3 regions of the Morococcus cerebrosus genome follow, and region 1 is predicted to be linked to each of the others. Evidence: predicted binding sites of a transcription regulator. Region 1 holds the regulator's gene; each other region holds the start of a gene.
What was found. The regulator FNR, encoded in region 1, switches genes on or off when oxygen is low (the NO sensors DNR and NnrR bind a similar motif). The targets are predictions, from matches to a motif close to TTGATNNNNATCAA.

Region 1 (2,275 bases):
ATGAAGCGTTTGGGAGCAAGCTGTGCGGCATAGCGGGCGGTTTGCTCGGGGAAGAGGTGATTGTTGGGCCAATGTTCGCTGTATTGCCCGTTTTCGATGAACGCGATATCAAACCCGTTGAATTTTTCGGCGATTTTGTCGAAATGGCTGCCTTGTGCCGAGTCGCCGTGAAAATAGAATTTTTCGCTGCCGTGTTCGATGGCAAAGCTGGACCACAGGGCTTGGTTGTGGTCGGTCAGGGTTCGGGATGAATCGTGACGGGCAGGTAGTGCGGTGTAGCGGATGCCGTTGCGTTCGGTGCTTTGCCACCAATCGAGTTCGGTAATGCGCTCTTGCGGCACGCCCCATTTTTTCAGCAGTACGCCCATGCCGAGTGAGACGATGAAATGGCTGTTGCCTTTTGAATTGAGTGCTTGCACGCTGTCTTTTTCGAGGTGATCGTAGTGGCTGTGTGAAATCAGGATGACATCGACGGGCGGCAGTTCGTCGATTTCTGAGGGGGCAGGCTGGAAGCGTTTCATGGTGATGGGGATGGGGAATTGCCGAAAACGGGGTCGGTAATGACGGTTTGCCCGCCGATCCGCATCAATAGGGTGGAATGCCCGAACCAGACGAAACGGCTTTTCCCTTCGGGTGCGGCGAGGAAGGTTTGCCAATCGGGCTTGACGGTAGGCAGAGGTTTGGGCGGGCGCGTTGCCTGCGGGTCGGTCAGAATCTTCCAAAATGCGCCGGTCAGGCCGGTCGGTTTCTGCTGCGGTTCGGGGTTGAAGAAGGTTTGCGTTTTCGGGTCGTAATGGTCGCTTGCGGGGTAAACGGGATGTTGATCGGGATAAAGCCAGTAGGCGAGCAGGGCGCAGACAGCGGTCAAGGCAATGAGTTTTTTCTTGTGTTTCATAATTGGTTTTTATGAAGAAGGTCGTCTGAAAATTTTCAGACGACCTTGGATTCTGTTTGAAGTTTGAAATGGTTTCGGTATCCGTCAGATGGCGTGCGAACAGCCGGATACCATTTTTTTGAGGGCTTGCGAGTCGAGGATTTTAATGTGTTTGTGTTCGACCGAAATTAGACCTTCATGGTGGAACTTGGACAGTGTGCGGCTGACGGTTTCCAGTTTCAGTCCCAAATAGCTGCCGATTTCTTCGCGCGACATCCGCAAGATGAAATCATTAGCGGCAAATCCGCGCGAGTAAAGGCGTTGGGATAAGTTCAGCAAAAACGCTGCCAGACGTTCTTCGGCGCGCATATTGCCCAAAAGCAGCATCACACCTTGGTCACGCACGATTTCGCGGCTCATCAACCGGAAAAAATGGCTTCTCAGGCTGGGGATGTTGTGTCCCAGCTCTTCGATGTGGGTGAAGGGCAGCTCACACACTTCGCTGTCTTCCAAAGCCACCGCGTCGCAGCTGTGGACATGGGAACAAATGCCGTCCATACCGATGAGTTCGCCGGACATAAAAAAGCCGGTAACCTGATCGCGACCGTCCTGACTGGCAACCGTGGTTTTGAAAAAACCGGCACGGATGGCAAACAGCGACGCGAAAGGCTCACCGGTGCGGAACAGATATTCACCCTTCTTCAAGCGGCGGCTCTGTCGGATGACCGCGTCCAATTGTGCAAACTCATTGGGCAAAAGCCCGACAGGCAGGCAGAGTTCACGCAGCGAACAGGAAGAACACAGGGTTTTCATCTGATGCATAGCATTGTGTGTGGTCATAAAACACCCTTAAAATTAAGGTTTTTATCCTGTCATGATTACGTAAGTTATTGACACATATCAAGACAGGTTTATCATACTGTGGCATTCTACCAAACTATCCGAAAATTGCCTAACTTCATTACTCTAATCACGCACACGCCATGAAAGTAATACCGATACAAAATAATCACAATAGAAACGATGACAAGCCTGAGTTCGACCGCGAACTCATCGCCAGCCTTCCTTCCAGCGGTCCGCGCTACACTTCCTACCCCACAGCCGACCGTTTTCATGACGGATTTCGCGAAGCCGAATATATCAATGCCTTGAATCAGCGCGGTATGGGGGCTTTGAACAAGCCCCTTTCGCTTTATATCCACATCCCCTTCTGCAACACCATTTGTTACTACTGCGGCTGCAATAAAATCATCACCAAAGACAAAAGCCGCGCCGATGCCTACATCGAATACCTTGAAAAAGAAATGGAGCTGCTCGCCCCGCATCTGGGCGGACGGCATCAGCTCGCGCAACTGCACTTCGGCGGCGGTACGCCGACTTTCTTGAGCGACGACCAAATCG
Region 2 (2,275 bases), 320 kb from region 1:
CCCATACCGCCGATGGATTCGGTTGCCCAAATCGGGTCGCCGGAGAAGAGTTGGTCGTATTCGGGCGTACGCAGGAAACGAACCATACGCAGTTTCATCACCAAATGGTCGATAAATTCTTGCGCTTGGGTTTCGGTAATTACGCCGTTTTTCAAGTCGCGCTCGATGTAAATGTCCAAGAACGAAGATACGCGACCGAACGACATGGCGGCGCCGTTTTGCGATTTAACGGCGGCAAGGTAGCCGAAGTAAGTCCATTGGATGGCTTCTTGCGCATTTTTCGCAGGGTCGGAAATGTCGTAGCCGTAAGAAGCCGCCATTTCTTTCATTTGACCCAAGGCTTTGTATTGTTCGTTGATTTCTTCGCGGCGGCGGATGACTTCTTCCAAATCCACACCGTTTTCCAAATCGGCTTGCAGCGAGTTGAACTGGTTGAGTTTGTCTTTCATTAAGAAGTCGATACCGTACAATGCTACGCGACGGTAGTCGCCGATGATGCGGCCACGACCGTAAGCATCTGGCAAGCCGGTAATCACGCCTGATTTACGGCAACGGCGGATGTCGGGCGTATAAACGTCAAACACACCTTGGTTGTGGGTTTTGCGGTATTTGGTAAAGATTTCGCTGACTTCGGGGTTCAACTCGACGTTGTACACTTTGCACGCGTCTTGTACCATTTTCAAACCGCCGAACGGCATGATCGAGCGTTTCAGAGGCTCGTCTGTTTGCAGGCCGACGATGGTTTCCAAATCTTTATTGATATAACCCGGCGCATGGCTGGTAATGCCGGACACGACTTGCGCGTCGATTTTGTAGGGTTCGTGCGTGCGGTTTTCGACTTTGATGCCTTCCATCACTTCCGCCCACAGTTTGGTCGTTGCCTCGGTTGCAGGCGCGAGGAAAGATGCATCGCCTTCATAAGGCGTGTAGTTTTTCTGAATAAAATCGCGCACGTCGACATTGGTTTCCCAATTACCGCCGACAAAACCTTCCCAAGCGGCAGGGCGTTGCTGTACATCGGTTGACATATCAAGCTCCTAATTTGTCAGATAGAATTTATAGGTAGAAGAAATTTACCTTTGCAGAATAGCACTTTAGCTCTATGAAGTGTAACGATTGGCGGAGATGTGAATGCATACCCGATGTTTTTTTGACTTACATCAATGAGAACAGTTATTACTTAAAACTACATTTTATTTTTCAAGCCTTTAGCGTGTAAACAAGTGTAGAATATAAAATTAAGCCCTGAAAACTTGTCCGGTTTTCAGGGCTTTTGTATGGGGTTGGGGTTTCATGGGGTTACATATTCTTTAGAAGAAGGTAAGTCGTCTGAAAAACTGAAATACTGTTTTTCAGACGAGCTTGATGTAAAGAAAAACGGCATATCCGAAAAGATATGCCGTTTATGGGTGCAGGGACTGCTATATTTGGCAGTGGTTTGTGTTTTAGTCCTCTTGCGCCGCTGTTTGCAGGTAGTTCGGCAAACCGACTTTGCCGATCAGCTCCTGCTGGGTTTCGAGCCAGTCGATGTGTTCTTCGTTGATGTCTTTTTGTTTTTCCAACAAATCACGGCTGACGTAGTCTTGCTGTTGTTCCGCGATGGCGATGGCAGCGACGAGGGCATCGTGTTTTTCCTGTTCTTTTGTCAAATCGCAGGTCAGGATTTCCTCGGTTGATTCGCCAATCAGCAGTTTGCCCAATTCTTGCAGGTTAGGCAGACCCTCCAAGAACAAAATACGCTCGATTAAATCGTCTGCGGATTTCATTTCGCGGATGGACTGTTTGAAGAAATGTTCGCCCAATTCTTCAAAGCCCCAGTTTTTCAAAATGCGGGCATGCAGGAAATATTGGTTGATGGTAACCAAGAGCAAGCCCAAGTTTTTATTCAATTCGCGGATAACTAAGCGATCGCCTTTCATTTTCAGCTCCTTATACGCTTAATTACAGTTGGCTTTGGTAGTAGTTGCCTTCGCCGACGAGTTCGATCAGGCGCAGTTGTTGTTCCAGCCAGTGCGCGTGATCTTCTTCAGTGTCTTTCAACTGGGCAATCATCAAATCACGGGTAACGTAGTCTTGTGCTTCTTCGCACAGTTTGATGCCTTTTTTCAATGCATCGCGCACTTCGTATTCGGTGTTCAAATCCGCTTTCAGGCAGGAGATCACGTCGGTACCGATGTTCAGTTCGGCACGGGTCATTTTAGGCGTACCGCCCAGCATCAGGATACGGCGGATGAAGTCTTCGGCGTGAGTGGTTTCTTCTTCCATCTCATGATTC
Region 3 (2,275 bases), 210 kb from region 1:
AGACCTTGCAATACCCCTGCAATCCACATGGAGGCGATATACAGAACCACGCCGATGGTCGCAATCCAGAAATGCGCTTCCACCAATTTGGTGCTGTACATTTCATTTTTACCGAACAGGCGGGGAATCATGTAGTACACGGAACCAATGGTCACGAAGCCCACCCAGCCCAATGCGCCGGCATGAACGTGTGCAACGGTCCAGTCAGTGTAGTGGCTCAAAGCGTTGACGGATTTGATGGACATCATCGGACCTTCGAAGGTGGACATACCGTAGAAGGACAGAGAAACGATCAAGAATTTCAAGATAGGGTCGGTACGCAGTTTGTCCCATGCGCCGGACAAGGTCATGATACCGTTGATCATACCGCCCCAAGAAGGTGCGAACAGAATCAGGGACAACACCATACCCAAGGACTGAGTCCAGTCAGGCAGCGCGGTATAGTGCAAGTGGTGGGAACCTGCCCACATATAGGTGAAAATCAAAGCCCAGAAGTGGACGACGGACAGGCGGTAAGAGTAAACCGGACGCCCTGCCTGTTTCGGCACGAAGTAGTACATCATGCCCAAGAAACCTGCGGTCAGGAAGAAACCTACGGCATTGTGGCCATACCACCATTGAACCATAGCATCGATTGCACCCGCATAAACCGGATAGGATTTCATGAAGCCCGCAGGAATACTCAGGTTATTGACGATGTGCAACAGGGCAACGGCCAAAATGAAACCGCCGTAGAACCAGTTGGCAACGTAGATATGTTTGATTTTACGTTTAGCAATCGTACCGAAGAATACGATGGCGTAAGCAATCCAAACCAAAGCGATCAGGATGTCGATAGGCCATTCCAATTCGGCATACTCTTTAGCTTGGGTATAACCCAAAGGCAGGCTGACGATTGCCGCAACGATAACTGCCTGCCAGCCCCAGAAGGTAAATGCCGGCAGCCAACCGCCGAACAGGCGTGCATTACAGGTACGTTGAACAACGTAGTATGATGTACCCATCAGACCGCAACCGCCGAACGCAAAAATCACCGCATTGGTGTGCAACGGACGCAGGCGGCCGAAGTGGAACCAAGGGCCGACATCTGATAAATCAAGGGCTGGGGCGAACAATTGGGCGGCAACGATGACACCGACCAACATGCCCACAATACCCCAAACTACGGTCATGATGGCGAACTGGCGCACCACTTTGTAGTTATAAGTTTGTGTGTCCATGAGAGTCTCCATGAATTATGGGAATAAAAATTTTTTATCTCACTTTGCCGTATGCGTTTTAAACAAACGCAATAAGGGCTAGGTTTAAATTTTTCTAAATTTAACATATAAGACAAGCCTAGCCAAGCGGAATTACATTTCACTCCATCTGGCGGCTTTATCGATTTTTTATATTTTTTACTTTATAATCATATTATTATTTAACAACCTCCCCTACAGCGCCACTTTATTTTTTCAAGTCTCCCTTTTGAAGGGGACTTTATCGATATAAATCAAACCGCATAATTCGACCTTTTTTATTCATAAAATTTAACAAATACATTAATAGTCATGATTAATTACAAAATCACCCCCAGCCCGCTCACCCACGAGTGGCACATCCGCCTAACCTTCCGACAAGAACATGATTTGGAAACAGAAATCAGCCTGCCGAACTGGGTTCCCGGCAGCTATCTGATACGTGACTTCTCCCGCCACATCACCACCATCCGCGCCTTTTGCAATGGAGAATATGCCCATCTGACCCAAGTCAAAAAAAACCGGTGGCGCATTGCCCCGCAGTCCGGCGAGTGGGAAATTTACTACACCGTTTACGCCTACGACCTGTCCGTCCGCGGCTCGTTTCTGACTGCCGAACGCGGGTTCTTTGACGGCGCGTGCCTGTTTTTGCAGGTAAACGGACAAGAAAACAGCGCGCACCAAATCGAATTCCCCATCCTGCCGAAAACATGGCGGATTGCCACCACCCTGCCCCAAACCGGCATCCACAGCTTTCAGACGACCTCCTACCATGACTTAATCGACCACCCTGTCGAACTGGGCAACATCGAATTTCTCGATTTCGAAGCCGGCGGCATCCCGCACCGTATCGCCTTGAGCGGCCACTACCCCAATTTCGACCGCGACCGCCTCGTGTCAGACATCCGCACAATCTGCAAAACCGAACTGGCCATGTTCCCCTCCCCTGCCCCGTTCACCCATTACCTCTTCCTGCTCCACGTCGGCGACAACATCTACGGCGGACTGGAACACATCAGCAGCACCGCCCTGCTCGC

Region 2: the regulator FNR is predicted to act here: its motif matches at 1,151-1,164, upstream of pflB (formate C-acetyltransferase).
Region 3: the regulator FNR is predicted to act here: its motif matches at 1,483-1,496, upstream of ccoN (cytochrome-c oxidase, cbb3-type subunit I).

The regions. Positions count from the first base shown of each region.
Region 1 covers NZ_CP094242.1:1,650,999-1,653,273, forward strand. The annotation lists partial or broken gene MON37_RS07775 (MBL fold metallo-hydrolase) at 1-895, opposite strand, end outside; gene fnr (fumarate/nitrate reduction transcriptional regulator Fnr) at 980-1,714, opposite strand; gene hemN (oxygen-independent coproporphyrinogen III oxidase) at 1,858-2,275, shown strand, end outside.
Region 2 covers NZ_CP094242.1:1,330,729-1,333,003, reverse strand. The annotation lists gene pflB (formate C-acetyltransferase) at 1-1,028, opposite strand, end outside; gene bfr (bacterioferritin) at 1,446-1,919, opposite strand; gene bfr (bacterioferritin) at 1,942-2,275, opposite strand, start outside.
Region 3 covers NZ_CP094242.1:1,860,638-1,862,912, forward strand. The annotation lists gene ccoN (cytochrome-c oxidase, cbb3-type subunit I) at 1-1,220, opposite strand, end outside; gene MON37_RS08785 (M61 family metallopeptidase) at 1,551-2,275, shown strand, end outside.